One region of the Pseudomonas sp. TE6288 genome, then DNA from elsewhere that is predicted to be linked to it. Evidence: riboswitches for the same ligand, from Rfam matches in the RefSeq annotation. Region 1 holds a riboswitch; each other region holds the start of a gene.
The links. A riboswitch is a leader RNA that binds a small molecule or an ion and turns the genes downstream of it on or off. The one in region 1 is predicted to bind cobalamin.
Positions count from the first base shown of each region.

Region 2: it holds a riboswitch for cobalamin, as region 1 does, so the genes downstream of both, cobW (cobalamin biosynthesis protein CobW) here and ACVWY1_RS03980 (TonB-dependent receptor) in region 1, are expected to answer to the same signal.
Region 3: it holds a riboswitch for cobalamin, as region 1 does, so the genes downstream of both, ACVWY1_RS01670 (TonB-dependent receptor plug domain-containing protein) here and ACVWY1_RS03980 (TonB-dependent receptor) in region 1, are expected to answer to the same signal.
Region 4: it holds a riboswitch for cobalamin, as region 1 does, so the genes downstream of both, ACVWY1_RS12780 (ABC transporter substrate-binding protein) here and ACVWY1_RS03980 (TonB-dependent receptor) in region 1, are expected to answer to the same signal.

Region 1 covers NZ_JBSSEW010000003.1:123,676-127,849, forward strand. Annotated here, with positions in the region: gene ACVWY1_RS03975 (GlxA family transcriptional regulator) at 1-57, opposite strand, end outside; gene ACVWY1_RS03980 (TonB-dependent receptor) at 196-2,313, opposite strand; cobalamin riboswitch at 2,421-2,625, opposite strand; gene ACVWY1_RS03985 (PaaI family thioesterase) at 2,814-3,311, shown strand; gene ACVWY1_RS03990 (N-acetyltransferase family protein) at 3,377-3,904, shown strand; gene ACVWY1_RS03995 (AAA family ATPase) at 4,163-4,174, opposite strand, start outside.
Region 2 covers NZ_JBSSEW010000017.1:100,683-104,856, reverse strand. Annotated here, with positions in the region: gene cobN (cobaltochelatase subunit CobN) at 1-136, opposite strand, end outside; gene cobW (cobalamin biosynthesis protein CobW) at 140-1,207, opposite strand; cobalamin riboswitch at 1,309-1,505, opposite strand; cobalamin riboswitch at 1,567-1,789, shown strand; gene ACVWY1_RS19090 (CbtB domain-containing protein) at 1,890-2,075, shown strand; gene ACVWY1_RS19085 (CbtA family protein) at 2,086-2,775, shown strand; gene ACVWY1_RS19080 (cobalamin biosynthesis protein) at 2,775-3,185, shown strand; gene cobM (precorrin-4 C(11)-methyltransferase) at 3,214-3,966, shown strand; gene ACVWY1_RS19070 (DUF1272 domain-containing protein) at 4,031-4,174, shown strand, end outside.
Region 3 covers NZ_JBSSEW010000001.1:374,789-378,962, reverse strand. Annotated here, with positions in the region: gene ACVWY1_RS01680 (TonB-dependent receptor) at 1-716, opposite strand, end outside; gene ACVWY1_RS01675 (DUF2946 family protein) at 788-1,177, opposite strand; cobalamin riboswitch at 1,320-1,697, shown strand; gene ACVWY1_RS01670 (TonB-dependent receptor plug domain-containing protein) at 1,788-3,743, shown strand; gene ACVWY1_RS01665 ((2Fe-2S) ferredoxin domain-containing protein) at 3,755-4,174, shown strand, end outside.
Region 4 covers NZ_JBSSEW010000010.1:227,936-232,109, reverse strand. Annotated here, with positions in the region: gene ACVWY1_RS12785 (DUF1624 domain-containing protein) at 1-1,090, shown strand, start outside; cobalamin riboswitch at 1,118-1,315, shown strand; gene ACVWY1_RS12780 (ABC transporter substrate-binding protein) at 1,425-2,438, shown strand; gene ACVWY1_RS12775 (FecCD family ABC transporter permease) at 2,435-3,451, shown strand; gene ACVWY1_RS12770 (ABC transporter ATP-binding protein) at 3,466-4,174, shown strand, end outside.

The DNA.
Region 1 (4,174 bases):
GCGCGGCTGGTCAAGCGCGTGCACGGGCGCTGCGGGAATCTGCGGGATGTCGGTCATGGCGCGCTGCTTGTGGACGGGGCGTAGGCCCTAGTCGAGCAGTTGGCGCGATGATGTTCAAGCACGACGCGATGGCCGTCAGACCTGGGCTCTTGTGGGAGCGGGGCAAGCCCGCTCTCACGCTGTTACCTGGCCGATCTAGAAGCTGTAGTCCACCGTGGCGAAATACGAGCGCGGCGCGCCCAGCAGCCACTGTTCGCCGCTGTAGCTCGACTGGGCGTACTCGCGATCGAACAGGTTGTTCACCTGCAGGCCCAGGCGCACGTCGGGCAGCACCTGCCAGCCGATGTTGGCATCGACCACGGTGTAGCCCGGCACGCGTTGGTCATTGGCGGCGCTGGTATAGCGGGCGTCTACGTAGCGCAGGCCAATACCGGTGTCGACGCTTTGCCCGAAGCCTTTGCTCAGCCACAGGTTGGCGGTTCGACGTGGGACGTCCTGCGGGTGGTTGCCAGACCGGTCGTAGGAAACGCCTCGGCTGAGTTGAGTGAAATCATCGTACTTGGCGCGCACCAAGGCTGCGTTGCCCGACAGTTGCCATTGATTGCCCAGAGCCAGCTCCAGGCTTGCCTCCAGGCCATCGGAGGTCTGTTGGCCTGCCTGCTGGCTGCGCTTGGAGACCACGTCGTACACCGGCAGCTTCTTCTTGACGATGTGGTAGGCCGCCAACGTCCATTCGCCGCGTCCGTCCCAGAACCGTTGCTTGAGGCCGAATTCGGTCTGCTTGGCTTCGGTCAGTTCAAGGCGTTGCTCCGGGCGCAGGGTCAGCAGGTCACCGACACCATCCTCGCTGGTGGAGTACTGGCCGTACACCGACAGATCGTCAGTCAGCGCGTACACCAGGCCGGCGCGCCAGTTGCCGCCACGCAGGCTCTGGTCTTCGCGAGTGTCCTTCACCAGGTCGTTGCGGTCGATGTGGTTCTGGTCGCGGCGTATGCCGGTGACCAGCGACAGGCGCTCGGTCAGTTGCGTGCGGTTTTCGGCGAACAGCGAGAAGGTGCTGGTTTTCGACAGCGTCTGCGGGCGCGTCGGATCGGCACTGTGGAACCCGCCGGGTGCCGGCCGCCAAGGGTCGAGCGAGTCGGTGTAGCCATCTTCGTAGGGCGAGTTGCTGTCAATGTTGAAGCGGATCTTGTTGTACTCGGCGCCCACCACGGTCTTGCTGGCCAGGCCGAACAGCGAGTGATCGAAGGTGAAGCTCTGGCGGTCGCCGATCTGATCCTGGTTGTGCTTGATCTCCAGGAAACTGCCGCGCCGGATCACGCCGGCATCCCAGGCGTACTCCTCGGCATTGCGCCAGTGGCGACGGCTCTTGATGTAGTACAGCTGGTTGCTGGCGCTGATGCTGTCGCTGATGTTCCAGTCGCTGGTCAGTCGCGTCCATTCATCATGGTAGCGCTGCTCGTCATTGCTGACGTTGTAGTTCTTGTTGCGCACGCTGCTGCGCAGATGGCCGTCGATCAGCGGCGTGCCGTAGTAGTTGGCAGGTTGCGCGTCGCCGCGTTCGTGGGACAGGGTGAAGCTCAGGTCGTCACTGGCATCGAAGCGCAGCGCGCCGGAAAACGCCAGGCTGCGCGAATCGGTGCGGTCGACCCAGCCGTTGCCCGCCTGCTGGTTCAGGGTGGCGCGATAGCTCAGGCGCTCGCTCAGGCTGCCGCCGCTGTCCAGCCCCAGTTGCTGACGGTCCCAGGAGCCGTAGCCCAGGCGCAGGTGGTTGCGGATATCACCGCTGAAGGGCTTTTTCGGGATCACGTTGACCGTTGCCCCGGTGGCGCCTTCGCCATACAGCACCGAGGCAGGCCCACGGATCACATCGATACGCTCGACCATCCAGGGATCGACCGGGTAGGTGAGGGTGCCGGCGCCGGCGTACAGGCGCGACCCGTCGAACAGGGTCATCACCGAACTCTGGCCCGTGAAACCGCGCGCCGACAAGCCGGTGCCGCCATCGCCAGGGGTACCGATGAAGGTGATGCCCGGCGAGCGGGTCACGGCATCCTGCACCGTGGTGTTGTTGCGCTGCTGAATCTGCGCGGCGGTGATGCTGCTGGTGCTCGCCGGGGTTTCCAGGGCACTGAGGTTCAGGCGTGAACCGGCCTGGGTGGGGGTGGTCAGGTCGACGGTCTGCGGGTCGCGGCTGTCGGTGATCGCCGTGGAGGGCAGGGTGAGCGCAGGGCTGGGCTGCTCGTCGGCCAGCGCCGGCAGGGACACGGCCAGGCAGGCCGCCAGGGTGTGAAGCTTGTTGATACGGGACATGTCGTTCCACTGCTGCAGGAAAGAATGGATCCCGGTGGAAAACACGCAACGGCGAAGCGCGCGCAGGCGCGCACGCGAATACCGGCCTGCGCCCGCCCACCGCGGGTTGCCAAGTGAAGCCTCAGGCCGGTCTCCGGGCTTGCGAGGGTCGTGAAGCCTTCACCTTCCCATGCGTGTGCACAGTGGTCTGTCGAAGGGTTCGCTCGCTTACCGTTGCGGGGGCAGCGCCGGACTTGTCGTGGTATCGACTCACCGGCTTCCCGTTTCACCTTGCGCGCGGCGGCGCAGGGCACCTGAAACTGGCGCGCATCTGACCACCGAACGGGCAGGGAGTCAATCGTCTGGATGGGTGGGCTGAATCTTGCTGAATCGCGGTTCAGAGCGGTTGCCGTCAGGCAGGTATTGTCTGCGGCCAGGCCTCGTGCATTGGCGCAGGCCGCGCAGGGCGCTACCATCGGCAGCCAGCCTCCTTATCCAACACCAACAAGCCAAGGACGCGTATGACCGAGCACGCCCTGTCCCTGCAACAACTCGCCGCCCCCGAAGGCATCTGCTACGGCTGCGGCTGTTCCCACCCCAGCGGCCTGCATGTGCAGAGCCACTGGGACGCCGACGGCATCCACCTGTCGTGCCGGCATACCCCCGACCCGACTTTCACCGGCTGGCCCGGCCTGGTCTACGGTGGCCTGCTGGCCATGCTGGTCGACTGCCACTCCAACTGGACCGCCATGGCCTGTCACTACCGTGCCGAAGGCCGCGAACCTGGCACCTTGCCACGTATCGACTGCGTCACCGGCCAGCTTGGCCTGACCTACCTCAAGCCCACGCCCATGGGCGTCGAACTGCTGCTCAAGGCCCGGGTCGAGGGTGAGCTGGGGCGCAAGACCCGGGTGATCTGCGAGGTCTGGGCCGGGGATGTACTGACTGTCACCGCCGATTCGGTATTTGTGCGGGTCGACACCGAGAAGCTCAAGCGCCAGGCCCATGGCGACGCCTGAACTTGCACCGATGGGGTGGGGCTGGCATTGTCGAACGTGACCCGGCTGCCCGACAGGATGTTGCCATGCCCTACCAGATTCGCCCGGCCCGTGACGAAGACTGCGTGGCCCTGAGCCTTGTCGGCCAGGCGACCTTCGCCCTGGCCAGCCCGCCCGATAGCGCGGTCAGCGCCCAGCAACACTACATCGCCCACCATCTCCAGCCCGAACATTTCCAGGCGCACCTGGAGCACCCGCACAAGCGGTTGCTGGTGGTCGAACGGGATGGCCAGGTGCTGGGCTACAGCATGCTCGACCTGGCGCCCGGCAAGCTGGGTATTGCCGAGGCCGATCAACTGGCGGAAATCTCCCGTTGCTATGTACTACCCTGCGCCCATGGCACCGGCGCCGCGCAATTGTTGCTCGCCACCACCCTGGCCCAGGTCGATGGCCAGGCGCGTCTGACAGTCAATGAGCTGAACGCTCGGGCGATCGGTTTCTATCAGCGCAACGGCTTTCGCAAGGTGGGCGAGGCGATCTTCCCTTGTGGCGACGAGCGGCACCGCGACTGGGTGATGGCCAGGATGGCCAAAAACATTTTGACAGGGCTCTAGGATGGTATTTTCTGCCGTAATGTATAGATAAATACCCCCAAAAGTACCCCCAAATCAAACCCTCTAGATATGCGAGCGAGAGCGGAAAAACCTGACAGCGGTCGTCGAAGTGCACCTGGAATTCGGCATATGCAGTGGAAAAATACAGCAGGAAATCAAGACGGTCTGTCCGAGGCCGATTGAGCGAGGTCAGTCTGGCGGCTAATGCTTCGTCTGGAGCGCAGCAAGCTGGCTCCAGGTACGATTACGAAACAGATGTTACAGCCTCAG
Region 2 (4,174 bases), on a different contig from region 1:
GCTCGGCGGTTTCGGCAAGCAGCGCCAGGTGTGAATCACCGCTGCAGAGGATCACCAGTTCGGCGGGGGTCTGGCCGAGGTCGGCGATGCTGTCGTCCGGCACAAAGCCGCCGGGCTGGGTCCGCAGCAGGTGCATGGGTCAGGCGCCCAGGGCCTGGCGCAGGCGCGCTTCCAGCTGGGTCGCGTCCAGGTCCTGGCCGATCAGCACCAGGCGGGTGATCCGTGGCTCCTCGCTGCGCCATGCACGGTCGAAATGCTTGTCGAAGCGGGTGCCCACGCCCTGGATCAGCAGGCGCATCGGCTTGCCGGGAATGGCGGCGAAGCCCTTGGCGCGCAGGATGCCGAACTCGGTAACCAGTTGCGTCAAGGCATCGAGCAGCAGGCTTTCGTCAGCCTCGGGCAGGTCGATGGAGATCGAGTCGAAGGCGTCGTGGTCATGGTCGTCATGGTCATCGCCGTCGTGATGGCTGTCGTGGTGGGTGCGGCGGCCGTCGATATGCGCCTCGGACTCGGCGCCCACGCCCAGCAGCACCTCCAGTGGCAGGCGGCCGCTGCTGGCCTCGATCACCTTGACCGCCGGCGGCAGTTCCTCGGCCACTTCGGCACGGACCTTGGCCAGGCCCTCGGCATCGATCAGGTCGGCCTTGTTCAGTACCACCAGGTCGGCGCTGGCCAGTTGGTCGGCGAACAGTTCGTGCAGCGGCGACTCATGGTCGAGATTAGGGTCGAGCTTGCGCTGGGCATCGACCTGGTCCGGGTAGGCGGCAAAGGTACCGGCGGCCACGGCCGGGCTGTCGACCACGGTGATCACCGCGTCGACCGTGCAGGCGTTGCGGATTTCCGGCCACTGGAAGGCCTGTACCAGCGGCTTGGGCAAGGCCAGGCCGCTGGTTTCGATAAGGATATGGTCGAGGTCGCCGCGGCGCGCCACCAGCTCGCGCATCACCGGGAAGAACTCCTCCTGCACGGTGCAGCACAGGCAGCCATTGGCCAACTCGTAGACGCGGCCATTGGCCTCTTCCTCGGAGCAGCCGATGCTGCATTGCTTGAGGATCTCGCCATCGATGCCCAGCTCGCCGAACTCGTTGACGATCACCGCGATGCGGCGGCCCTGGGCGTTGTCGAGCATATGGCGCAGCAAGGTGGTCTTGCCCGAGCCGAGGAAGCCGGTAACGATGGTGACGGGGAGCTTGGCCAGTGTTTTCATGTCGCGATGCCCTTGGCAGCAATGGCGCGGGCATGCAGGACGACAGCCACGGCCCGTGTCGGCCTGGCTGTTTCGCCACCGGATCACCCCGCCCGGTTGAAAGTCGAAAACGTTGCGAGGCAGGTCTCCTGGCTTGCACCGCCGGCCATCAAAGCCGGTGGGATGGCGCCTTCCCGCGCGTGCGCAGTGGCTGTGCCGAACCCTTCAGTGCCTACAGTTGCGGGGGCAGCCGCGGCTTGTACCGCGTTCCCGTCTTAGCCCGGGCCAGCGCCCGGGAACCTCGAACCGGCAAGGCTACGCAGTGCCTGCCTGGCGGTCAACCGCCGCGGCGATTGACGCAGGCCCGGCCCCGTGATTTGCTAGCGCATTGCGTTCAGGTGCCCCCAACGGGGGTGAAACGGGAAACCGGTGCGTCGCGCCTCCTTGAAGAGGGCGACAAGGCCGGTGCTGCCCCCGCAACGGTAAGCGAGAGAAGCGTCCAGACCACTGTGCCCATCGTGCGGCATGGGAAGGTGGCGCTTGATCGATGGAGCCCCGCTCCACCTCGCCAGCCCGGAGACCGGCCTGACATGCTTGCAGAACACCCCGCGGTGGGCGGGCGCTGTCGTATCACCTGGGCCAGCCGTGCCCGGGGGCGTCGCGCCTGCCCGTTGCCACAACAAAAGCAGCAGAGGAACGCGTCATGCCCATCACCCACGCCAAACCCAGTATCGCCACCCCCGTCAGTCTCAGCCAGCGCCTGATCGTCGCGGTCGGCGCCAGCCTGCTGGGCCTGTGCCTGGTGTACTTCGCCGGTTTCTCGCACATCGAGGCGGTGCACAACGCCGCCCACGACACCCGCCACAGCGCCGCCTTCCCTTGCCACTGAGTACACCCGCATGATCACGCGCATCGCCCGTACCGCGGGTTTCAGCGGCCTGCTCGCCGCCCTGCTGCTGACCCTCCTGCAAAGCTTCTGGGTCGCCCCGTTGATTCTCCAGGCGGAAACCTATGAAACCGCCGCCCCCGCCGCTGAACATCATGAACATGGCGAGGCCGCCGCGCCTCATGAGCACAGCGCCGAGGCCTGGGCACCCGAAGATGGCTGGCAGCGTATCCTGTCCACCACCGGCGGCAACCTGGTGGTCGCCGTCGGCTTCGCCCTGATCCTCGCCGCCCTGTACAGCCTGCGCGCCCCAGGCCGGGTGGCCACTGGTGCGCTTTGGGGCCTGGCGGGCTTCGCCGTGTTCTGCCTGGCGCCGACCCTGGGCCTGCCACCGGAACTGCCTGGCACCGCCGCCGCCGACCTTGGCCAGCGCCAGACCTGGTGGATCGGCACCGCCGCCGCCACCGCCGCCGGCCTCGCGCTACTGGTGTTCGCCCAGCACTGGCTGTTCAAGGTGCTCGGCGTCGCCCTGCTGGTGATCCCGCACCTGATCGGCGCGCCACAGCCAGCGGTTCATGAAAGCCTGGCCCCCGAGGCGCTGGAGACCCAGTTCAAGATCGCTTCGTGGCTGACCAACGCCGCGTTCTGGGTGGCCCTGGGCCTGCTCAGCGCCTGGTTGTTCCGCCGCTCCAGCCAGCACTGATGGGCGACCTTGCTCCCCAGCCGGCGTTGTATGCCGGCTTTGGTTGCCGCCGTGGCTGCCCGGTCGAAACGCTCGCGGTGCTGCTGCGCCAGACCCTGACCAACCACGCCCTGCCCCTGTCGGCGCTGAAGGCAATCGCCAGCATCGAACCCAAGGCGCGCGAGCCCGGCCTGCTGGCACTGGCCGAGCGGCTCGGGTTGCCGTTCATCTGCTTCGACAGCAGCCACTTGTCGACCTACGAAGCGCTGCTCAGTCAGCGCTCGACAACGGTGTACGCCCAGACCGGCTGCTGGGGCGTCGCCGAAAGCGCAGCCCTGGCCCTGGCCGGCCGTACCGGCGTTGCGCCGCGCCTGCATGTGCCAAGGCAAAGGCTCGGCGGCGCTACCCTGGCCCTGGCCATCGGCGGATAATCCGCCTCTTTACCTGCAAGGAACCTCCATGACGGTCTATTTCATCGGTGCCGGCCCCGGCGATCCCGAGCTGATCACGGTCAAGGGCCAGCGCCTTGTCCGACAGTGCCCGGTAATCATCTACGCAGGCTCGCTGGTACCTGCTGCAGTGCTCGAGGGGCATCAGGCGCACACCGTCATCAACAGCGCCGAGCTGCACCTGGAGCAGATCATCGAGGCCATGCGCCAGGCCCATGCCAACGGCCAGGACGTGGCCCGCGTGCACAGCGGCGACCCTAGCCTGTACGGCGCCATCGGCGAACAGATCCGCCACCTGCGTGAGTCGGGCATCGATTACCAGATCATCCCCGGAGTCACCGCCACTGCCGCCAGCGCCGCGCTGCTGGGTTGCGAGCTGACACTGCCGGACGTGGCGCAGACGGTGATCCTCACCCGCTACGGCGACAACTCGCCGATGCCCGCCGGTGAACAGCTGGCCGATCTGGCCCGCCATGGCAGCACCCTGGCCATCCACCTGGGTGTACGCCACCTGCCGCGTATCGTCGAGCAACTGCTGCCCCACTATGGCGCCGACTGCCCCATTGCCGTGGTCCATCGTGCCACCTGGCCAGACCAGGATTGGGTCAAGGGCACCCTGGCGGACATCGTCGAGCGCCTGGCAGCCAAGGGCTTCCGGCGTACCGCGCTGATCCTCGTCGGTCATGTCCTGGGCGATGCCCCGTTCGCCGACTCGGCCCTGTACCGCGCCGGTCACGCCCATCTCTACCGCCCCGGCCCGTGAAGCGATTGCCGAGTGAGCGTGGGCGGCGCACACTGGGCCTTCCAACTGGATGGAAACCCTGCCCATGCTCGACCTGCGCCCCAACTGCGAATGCTGTGACACCGACCTCCCTCCCGAAAGTCCGGATGCGCTGATCTGTTCGTTCGAGTGCACCTTCTGTCGTGCCTGTAACGAGCGGCATTTCCATGACCGCTGCCCGAACTGCGGC
Region 3 (4,174 bases), on a different contig from region 1:
TCGTTGATGTCGCTGAGCAGCGAGAAGGCCAGGTTGCCGGCACCGTTCTCCTGGCGGTCGATGTAGCCATTGGTACTGGTGCGGCTGTAGTCGAGCCGCGCGTAGTGGCGCGGGCCGTCGCCGCTGTTGAGCGCCTTGTTGAAGCCGACCGAGGTTTCCATGGTGTCGTAGCGGCCGTAGCTGACGCGGCCTTCGAAGGTGTCCTCGTCGCGGTTGGCCAGCTTGGTGATCATGTTCAGGCTGCCGCCCACGGCGCCGCTGCCGTTGAGGAACGACGACGGCCCGCCGAGCAGTTCGACACGGTCGTAGATCCATGCCCCGACCGGGCGCCCGGCGGCGCCGTACTGCAGGTTGATGCCGTTGAACAACTGGCTGACCTGGGCACCGTTGAAACCACGGTACGACACGTAGCCGCCCCAGCCGGGCGGTGCCGAGGCGTTGACCCCGGGCAGGGCGTTGGCGGCGTCCTGGAAGTTGCGCGCGCCGATGCGTTCCATGGTCTTGCGGTCGGCGACGCTGACCGAGGCCGGGTTTTCGCGGGCGCTGAGGTTGAGCCGCGAGCCGCTTTCGATAGGCCGGTCGAGGTCCAGGGTGGTGGCTTCTTTGGTGGCGGCGGTGGCCGTGACGTTGCTGGCGGGCAGGGTCAGGGTGTCATCCTGCGCCCAGGCGCAGGTTGCGCTGCCAACGAGCAGCGCCAAAGTGGTCATGCGGAACATGCAAGGCTTCCTGGCTGAAATCGGTGGGCGCACGCCCGCTGCCGATCAGGCGGCACTCGGGCGTGGCGATGTCAGAACGCGAGAAGCGAAGCGGGGGAGGCGCGGGGATTGACCAGGGGCCAGCGCTGCTTGGGCAGGGTCGGCGCGGGTTGTCTGGGTAAGGGTTTGCTCGACTCCCCGGCGAGCAGGGCCAGCAGGCCGAAGAACACCGCCAGCAGGGTGGCGCTGAACAGGCTGGCGATCACGCAGTCGCCGCCGGCGGGCAGCACCGGGTCGGTGATGTCCTGGTCGCCCTTGAACACGCCGCTGCTGTCGGCCGCGCACCAGGCGGCGTCATCCAGGCCGGCCAGGCGAAAGCCTGCCATCTGTCCATGGCCCATGGCGCACAGCAACGAGCCGAACAGGATGCTGAAATACAGCACCCAGGCGACTTGCGATCGTGTGTGGCGGGCCAGCTTCATCGGCAAAGCTCGAAGGGAATGGGAATGGGTTAGGCGTGCGGATTCTACAACTTTTGACACATCTGACTAGAGTGTTCCGGCGATAAAAAACATTCGAAACGATTCGCTCGCCTCGCTTGACGCCCATTGGCCCCAGGTGTTCAGATGCCGACCGATTTCAGGTGCCCCATGCCGTCGCGCACGGGGTGAAACGGGAAACCGGTACGCGCTTCGCGCCAGTCCGGTGCTGCCCCCGCAACGGTATGCAAGTGATGCCTTCGACAGACCACTGTGGCCCGCGCGTCATGGGAAGGTGAAGACATCTAGGCTTTGCACGGAAAGTGCCTGCGCGACGATCATGCTGCGTTGAAAACAGGCTGGTGCGCCAGCCCGGTCGGAATGCTCATTGACAACCAGTCAAGTCGGGCGCGACCCCGGCCGTTCCTCGCCTGTTTTCGCCTTGCCTGATCGCCGCTCGGCGACTTTCCGTACGAACCCTTGTCTTGCGAGCCCGGAGACCGGCCTGGAATGTTGTAGGCAAACTCCTGCGGTGGGCGGGCATGGGCCGGTATTGGCGTGTGCGCGATCCGTGCTCCTGCGTGCTTCTGCGAAAGTCACTTTCGAGAAGAGCATGATTGCTGTGATTCACTCCCGACGTCGTTTCCCCAAGGCCCGGACCTTGTTCCTGGGCTGCCTGGCCAGCCCCCTGGCACTGGCCGAAAACACCCCCCTGATCCTCGACCAGCAGATCGTCGCCGCGCCGTCGGTGGAGTCGACCACGGTCGCCGCCATGGCCCAGTACGGCAGCAAGGTTGAGATCGTCAGCCGCGAGCAGATCGAGCGCGCCGGCCCCGGCGCCGACATCACCCGGGTGATGCAGATGTTCATCCCCGGCTTCTACGTCGCGCCGAAGAACGGCCCGTTCGACTACGGCACCTACTCGCTGCTCGGCGGGCGCAACGACGACACCCTGATCCTGCTCGACGGTGTACGCCTGAACAACCGCCTGTACGGCGGCCTGTACCTGGACACCCTGCCGGCCAACGCGGTGGAGCGCATCGAGGTGCTCAAGGGCGGCCAGAGCCTGTTGTTCGGCACCCAGGCCGTGGCGGGGGTGATCAATATCGTCACCCGCAGCCCGCAACGCCGTCAGGCTTCAGGTGAGGTCAACCTGGGCCTGGACAGCTTCGCCGGCAGCAGCAAGGACGCCCGCGTCGAGCGGATCTTCAGCAATGGCTTCGGCGACCTGGGCCTGCTGGCCTATGTCAGTCACAACGTCTCCGACGGTTACCAGCCGTTTCGCAACCGCGACTACAGCGGCAACGTCAGCGACAAGAAGCGCGGCTACGAGGTGACCACCTTCGGCGGCAAGGCGATCCAGGCCTTCGGCGACGATGCGCGGCTGGAGCTGTTCTACCAGTACACCGACGCCAACCTCGATTTCGCCCGACCGGTGAACAATTACAAGACCACCAATGACCGCGTGCAGCAGATCGCCACGGCCACCTTCGAACAGCGCATCAGCGAACGCCTGAGCTACTTCGTCAAGGGCCACGTCAACGACTGGGACACTCGCTACACGCGCATCAACAACCGCGCCGACGGCTCCCGCGACGTGGTCAACCACAACGACTACTGGGGCTTCACCGATTGGGGCGTGCAGGCCGAGGGCAAGGCCGAGCTCGACGGCGGCCACGTGCTGGTGTTCGGTTCCGACAACCAGTGGTTCAAGGGCCAGGACGACGTGCTGGTGATCGACGACAACGAGGCCCAGGCCAATGCGTTGTACGCCCAACTGCGGCCCAGGATCGAGGCCTTGCCCAACTGGCACCCGAGCCTCGGCCTGCGCCACGAGGCCATGAGCGGCGGCGACAGCGCCACCGTCGGCATGCTCACCTCGCTGTACGACCTGAACGACAACTGGCAACTGCGCGGCCAGTATGGCAGCGCCTACAAGTTGCCGAACGCCGAGCAGCTGTTCGTCAACGAGCCAGGCGACGAGATCGGCAACCGCGACCTCAAGCCCGAGAAGAGCCGCAATGCCGAGCTTGGCCTGGACTACCACGGCCTGCTGCTGGAGCGTGAATTCAGCGCCAGCGTCACCGTGTTCCGCCGCAAGATCACCGACTTGATCACCCTGGACGGCAGCCAGTGGGTCAACGGCCAGGGGCAGGTACAGATGCGTGGCTTCGAGGCCGATGCGCGTATCCAGCTCGACGACCAATGGAGCCTGCAGGCCGACATGACCCGCAACTTCACCGAGACGCGCACCGGGGCAACGATCAACGACGTGCCGAGTTTCTTCGCCCGTTCGCGGCTCGGTTACGAATCGGCGGACCGCAGGTGGGGGGCCGGGGGCGCCATTCGCTATATCCGCGACGTGGTCAGCTCCAAAGGCGTCGACTACGGCCATTACTCGGTGGTCGACGCCGATGCTTATCGCTACCTGGACGGCGCCCGCCAGCACCGGCTGAGCCTGCTGGTGGAGAACCTGTTCGACCGCGACTATGTCACCAGTCGGGCGAGTAACGTTGACAATCTCGGGCGGCCGTTCACCAGCGAACTGCGCTACACCTACACCTTCTGAGGGGCGTGAGCATGGACTACCAGCGCGTGTTGTTCGTCGGCCCCGGCCTGGGTGGCGGCTCGGCGGCGGAAGCTTTTGGCGCCGAGATTCGTGACCTGCGTGGCCACGAGGCGGGCCGGGATATCGTCGACACCCTGGAGGGGTTCGACGGGCTCTGGGCGGTGGTCCGCGAGGCCCTCGACCAGGGCGTGGAACGCCTGCTGGTGGTGGACCTGGAACCCACCTCGGACAGCGCCTACCTTGACTGGCTGCGCGATGAGCTGGGGCGCCTGGCGCAAGGTCGGGCCGGCGTCTGGGTCACGGCCCAGGCCCTGGGGCGGCGCGGCCTGGATGCGCGAGTGGCCTGTGCCAGCATCGGCGAACCTGTGCGCCACCTGGCGTGCGACCAGGTCAACGCGGTGGCCAGCGACCCGGACTGGTCGCGGGTACCC
Region 4 (4,174 bases), on a different contig from region 1:
CCTGTTCATGCTGCTGGATCACGTGCGCGAAACGTTCTTCCTGCACCGCCAGGTCAGCGACCCGATGACCATCGACGCCACCGAACCCAGCCTGTTCGCCAGCCGCACCCTGGCGCACCTCTGCGCGCCGGTGTTCGTGCTGCTTACCGGGCTATCGGCCTGGTTGTATGGCGAAAAGCACCAGGGCCGTGGCGATGTCTCGGTGTTCCTGTTCAAGCGCGGTCTGTTCCTGGTGGTGCTGGAATTCACCCTGGTCAACTTCGCCTGGACCTTCCAGTTGCCTCCGAGCGTGATCTACCTGCAGGTGATCTGGGCCATCGGCCTGAGCATGCTCGCCCTGTCACTGCTGGTGTGGCTGCCGCGCCCGGCGCTGCTCGCCCTCGGCGCGCTGATCGTCGCCGGTCACAACCTGCTCGATGGCCTGCACTTCGGGCCGAAATCGGCGCTGCATGTGCCATGGGCGATCCTGCATGAGCGCAGTTGGCTGGAGGTAGGCGAACATCTGCGCCTGCGCACGTCCTACCCGCTGTTGCCGTGGATCGGCGTGATCGCCCTGGGTTATGGGCTCGGGCCGTGGTTTGCCCGGGGCAGCGACGCCGGCAAGCGCCAGCAGCGTCTGCTATGGGCCGGCGCGGGCCTGCTGCTTGGGTTCGTCGCGCTGCGCCTGCTCAATGGCTACGGCGAAGCCCCCTGGAGCCTCTACGCCCGCGTCGGGCAGACGCTGATGAGCTTCTTCAATATCACCAAATACCCACCGTCGCTGCTGTTCCTGGCCCTGACCCTTGGCGTCGGCCTGCTCCTGCTGCGCGGCTTCGAGCGTGCCGGCGACGCCCGCTGGATCGGCCCGCTTGCGGTGTTTGGCGCAGCGCCGATGTTCTTCTACCTGCTGCACCTGTATGCGCTCAAGCTGCTGTACGTGGCCTGCGTGGCACTGTTTGGCCTGAACCAGGGCCGCTATTTCGGTTTCGATGGCATCGGGGCGGTATGGCTGACCGCCGTGCTGCTGCCACTTGTCCTGTACCTGCCGGTGCGCTGGTTCGCCCGGCTGAAAGCGCGACGGCGCGATATCGCCTGGCTCAAGTACCTGTAAAAGCGTTTTCACCCGACAGCCCGATGGTCTACCATGCCGCCCGCCGGTTTCCACACGGAATCAAAAGGGAATCCCGGGCTCGCCACTGGCGATCCAAAGGGAACTGCCCCCGCAACTGTAGGTGCCGAGCCTGCGCCATCGATGCCACTGGGTCTGCCGACCCGGGAAGGCTGGCGCCGGCCTGGACGCACCAGTCAGGAGACCTGCCGGCACGCATTCACCAACCGGCGGGGTGTCCGGGATGGTCATCCGCCCTGGCCGCGTGCTTGCGCAGGCTGCCGGGCGATGCCTGTCCGTGGGCCATTCCGTGCACCACCCAGGAGATCGCCCCACCATGCCGCACCGCCTCGCCGCCCTCCTCGCCGGCCTGTCCCTGTCGGGCCTGGCCCACGCCAGCGCCACCCAGTACCCGCTGACCGTCGACAACTGCGGCATGCCGCAGACCTTCACCCAGGCCCCGCAACGGGCGGTGACCGTCGGCCAGGCCGGCACCGAGCTGCTCTATGCCCTGGGCCTCGGTGAGCGGCTGGCGGGCACCTCGCTGTGGTTCAACAACGTGCTGCCGGAATTCAAGACGCAGAACGACAAGGTCCCGCGTCTGGCCGACAACGAACCGAGCTTCGAGGCGGTGGTCGGCAAACGTCCGCAACTGGTGACGGCGCAGTTCGAGTGGATGATCGGCGCCCAGGGCGCGGTCGGCACCCGCGAGCAGTTCCAGGAGCTGGGCATCCCCACCTACCTGCTGCCCTCGGACTGCGAGGGCAAGGACAACCTGGTGGGCGCCGACGGCACCCGCCTGCAGCCGTTCAAGGTGCAGAGCATCTACAAGAGCGTCAGCCAGCTGGCCGAGATCTTCGACGTGCAGGAACGTGGCGCGCGCCTGAATGCCGAGCTCCAGGGCCAGCTGGAACAGGCCAGGCAGCGCCTGGCCGGCCAGGACCTGGCGCACACCAGCGCGCTGTTCTGGTTTTCCAGCGCCGACCTCAAGACCGACCCCTATGTCGCCGGCCGCCAGGGCGTGGCCGACTACATGCTGCAGACCCTCGGCGTGCGCAACGTGGTCGAATCCAGCGAAGAATGGCCTACCGTGGGCTGGGAGACCCTGGCCAGGGCCAACCCCACCTGGCTGATCGTCGCGCGCATGGACCGCCGTCGCTACCCGGCCGACGATTACCAGAAAAAACTCGACTTCCTGCGCAGCGACCCGGTCACGCGCAATATGGACGCGGTCAAGCACGGCCGCATCATCGTCCTCGATGCCGACGCCATGCAGGCCGGCATACGCCTGTTCCGCGGCCTGGACGTGCTGTCCAGCGCCTTCGCCAGCGGTAAAGCACCCCAGCCATGAGCCGCCTGCTGCCCATCAGCCTCTTTGCCTTGCTCGCCCTGTGCCTGGCCATGCTTGCCGGGATTGCCATCGGCGAGACCCGAGTCGGCGCCGAGGCGATCTGGCAGGTGCTGGCCAACCAGCTGTGGCAGGCCGGCCATGCCGTCGACCCGATCGACGCCGGCATCGTCTGGAACTACCGCCTGCCGCGCACCCTGGTCGCCGCCGCTTGTGGCGCGGGCCTGGCGACCTGCGGGGTGATCCTCCAGGCGCTGCTGCGCAACCCGCTGGCCGAACCGTACCTGCTGGGCCTGTCGGCAGGTGCCTCGACCGGTGCGGTGGCGGTGGGGTTGTTCGGCCTGGGCGGCGCGGTGCTGTCGCTGTCGGCAGGCGCCTTCATCGGCGCGCTGGCGGCGTTCGCCCTGGTGCTGCTGCTGTCGCACGCCAGTGGCAGCCGCCATGACAACGCCCAGGTGATCCTCGCCGGCATCGCCGGCTCGCAGCTGTTCAACGCGCTCACCGCCTTTCTCATCACCAAGTCGGCCACCGCCGAGCAGGCCCGCGGCATCCTGTTCTGGCTGTTGGGCAACCTCAGCGGCGTGCGCTGGCCGTCGGTGTGGCTGGCGGTGCCGGTCGCTCTGTTCGGCCTCGCGATATGCCTGTGGCAACGCCGGGCACTGGACGCCTTTACCTTCGGTGCCGACTCGGCGGCCTCGCTGGGCGTACCGGTGCGCCGTACACAGCTGCTGCTGATCAGCTGCGCGGCGCTGGTCACCGCGGTGATGGTGTCCATCGTCGGCGCCATCGGCTTCGTCGGCCTGGTCATCCCCCACGCCTTGCGCCTGCTGCTCGGCCCCGGGCATAGCCGCCTGCTGCCGGCCAGTGCCCTGGGCGGTGCGCTGTTCCTGATTATCGCCGACATCCTCTCGCGCACCCTGATCGCCGGCCAAGTGATCCCGGTGGGCGTGGTCACGGCCTTGATCGGCGCACCGGTGTTCGCGCTGATCCTGATCAGCCGCCGGGGGCGCCCATGAGCGTGATGACCACCATCGCCGACGCGCCGCTCACCTGCCAAGGGCTCAGCCTGCGCCTGGGCGGACGCGACGTGCTGCAGGGTGTCGACCTGAGCGTGATGCCCGGCGAAACCCTCGGCGTGGTCGGCCCCAACGGCTCGGGCAAGTCCACCCTGCTCAAGCTGCTCGCCGGCCTGCGCACGCCCAGCAGTGGCAACGTGCGCCTGCTCGGCGAAGCGCTGGAGCGCATGCCGCGCCGGCATATCGCCCAACGCCTGGCCCTGGTCGAGCAACAGGCCGACACCCTGGACGCCATCAGCGTGTACGACGCCGTCGCCCTGGGCCGAACGCCCTGGCTCTCGGCCCTGGCACCGTTCGGCAACGATGACCGCGCCATCGTCGAACAGGCGCTGGCCGACGCCGACGCCAGCCACCTGCGCCGACGGCTATGGGGCGAACTGTCTGGCGGCGAACGCCAGCGCGTGCACATCGCCCGGGCGCTGGCGCAACGGCCGCAGGTGCTGTTGCTGGACGAGCCGACCAACCATCTCGATATCCAGCACCAGCTCGGCTTGCTACGCCAGGTGCAGGCGCTGCCGGTGACGACGCTGGTGGCGCTGCATGATCTCAACCAGGCACTGACTTGCGATCGGCTGGCCGTGCTCGATCAAGGGCGGTTGGTTGCGCTAGGCAAGCCGGAGGCGGTGTTGACGCCGGAGCGGTTGTTGGGGACGTTTGGGGTGC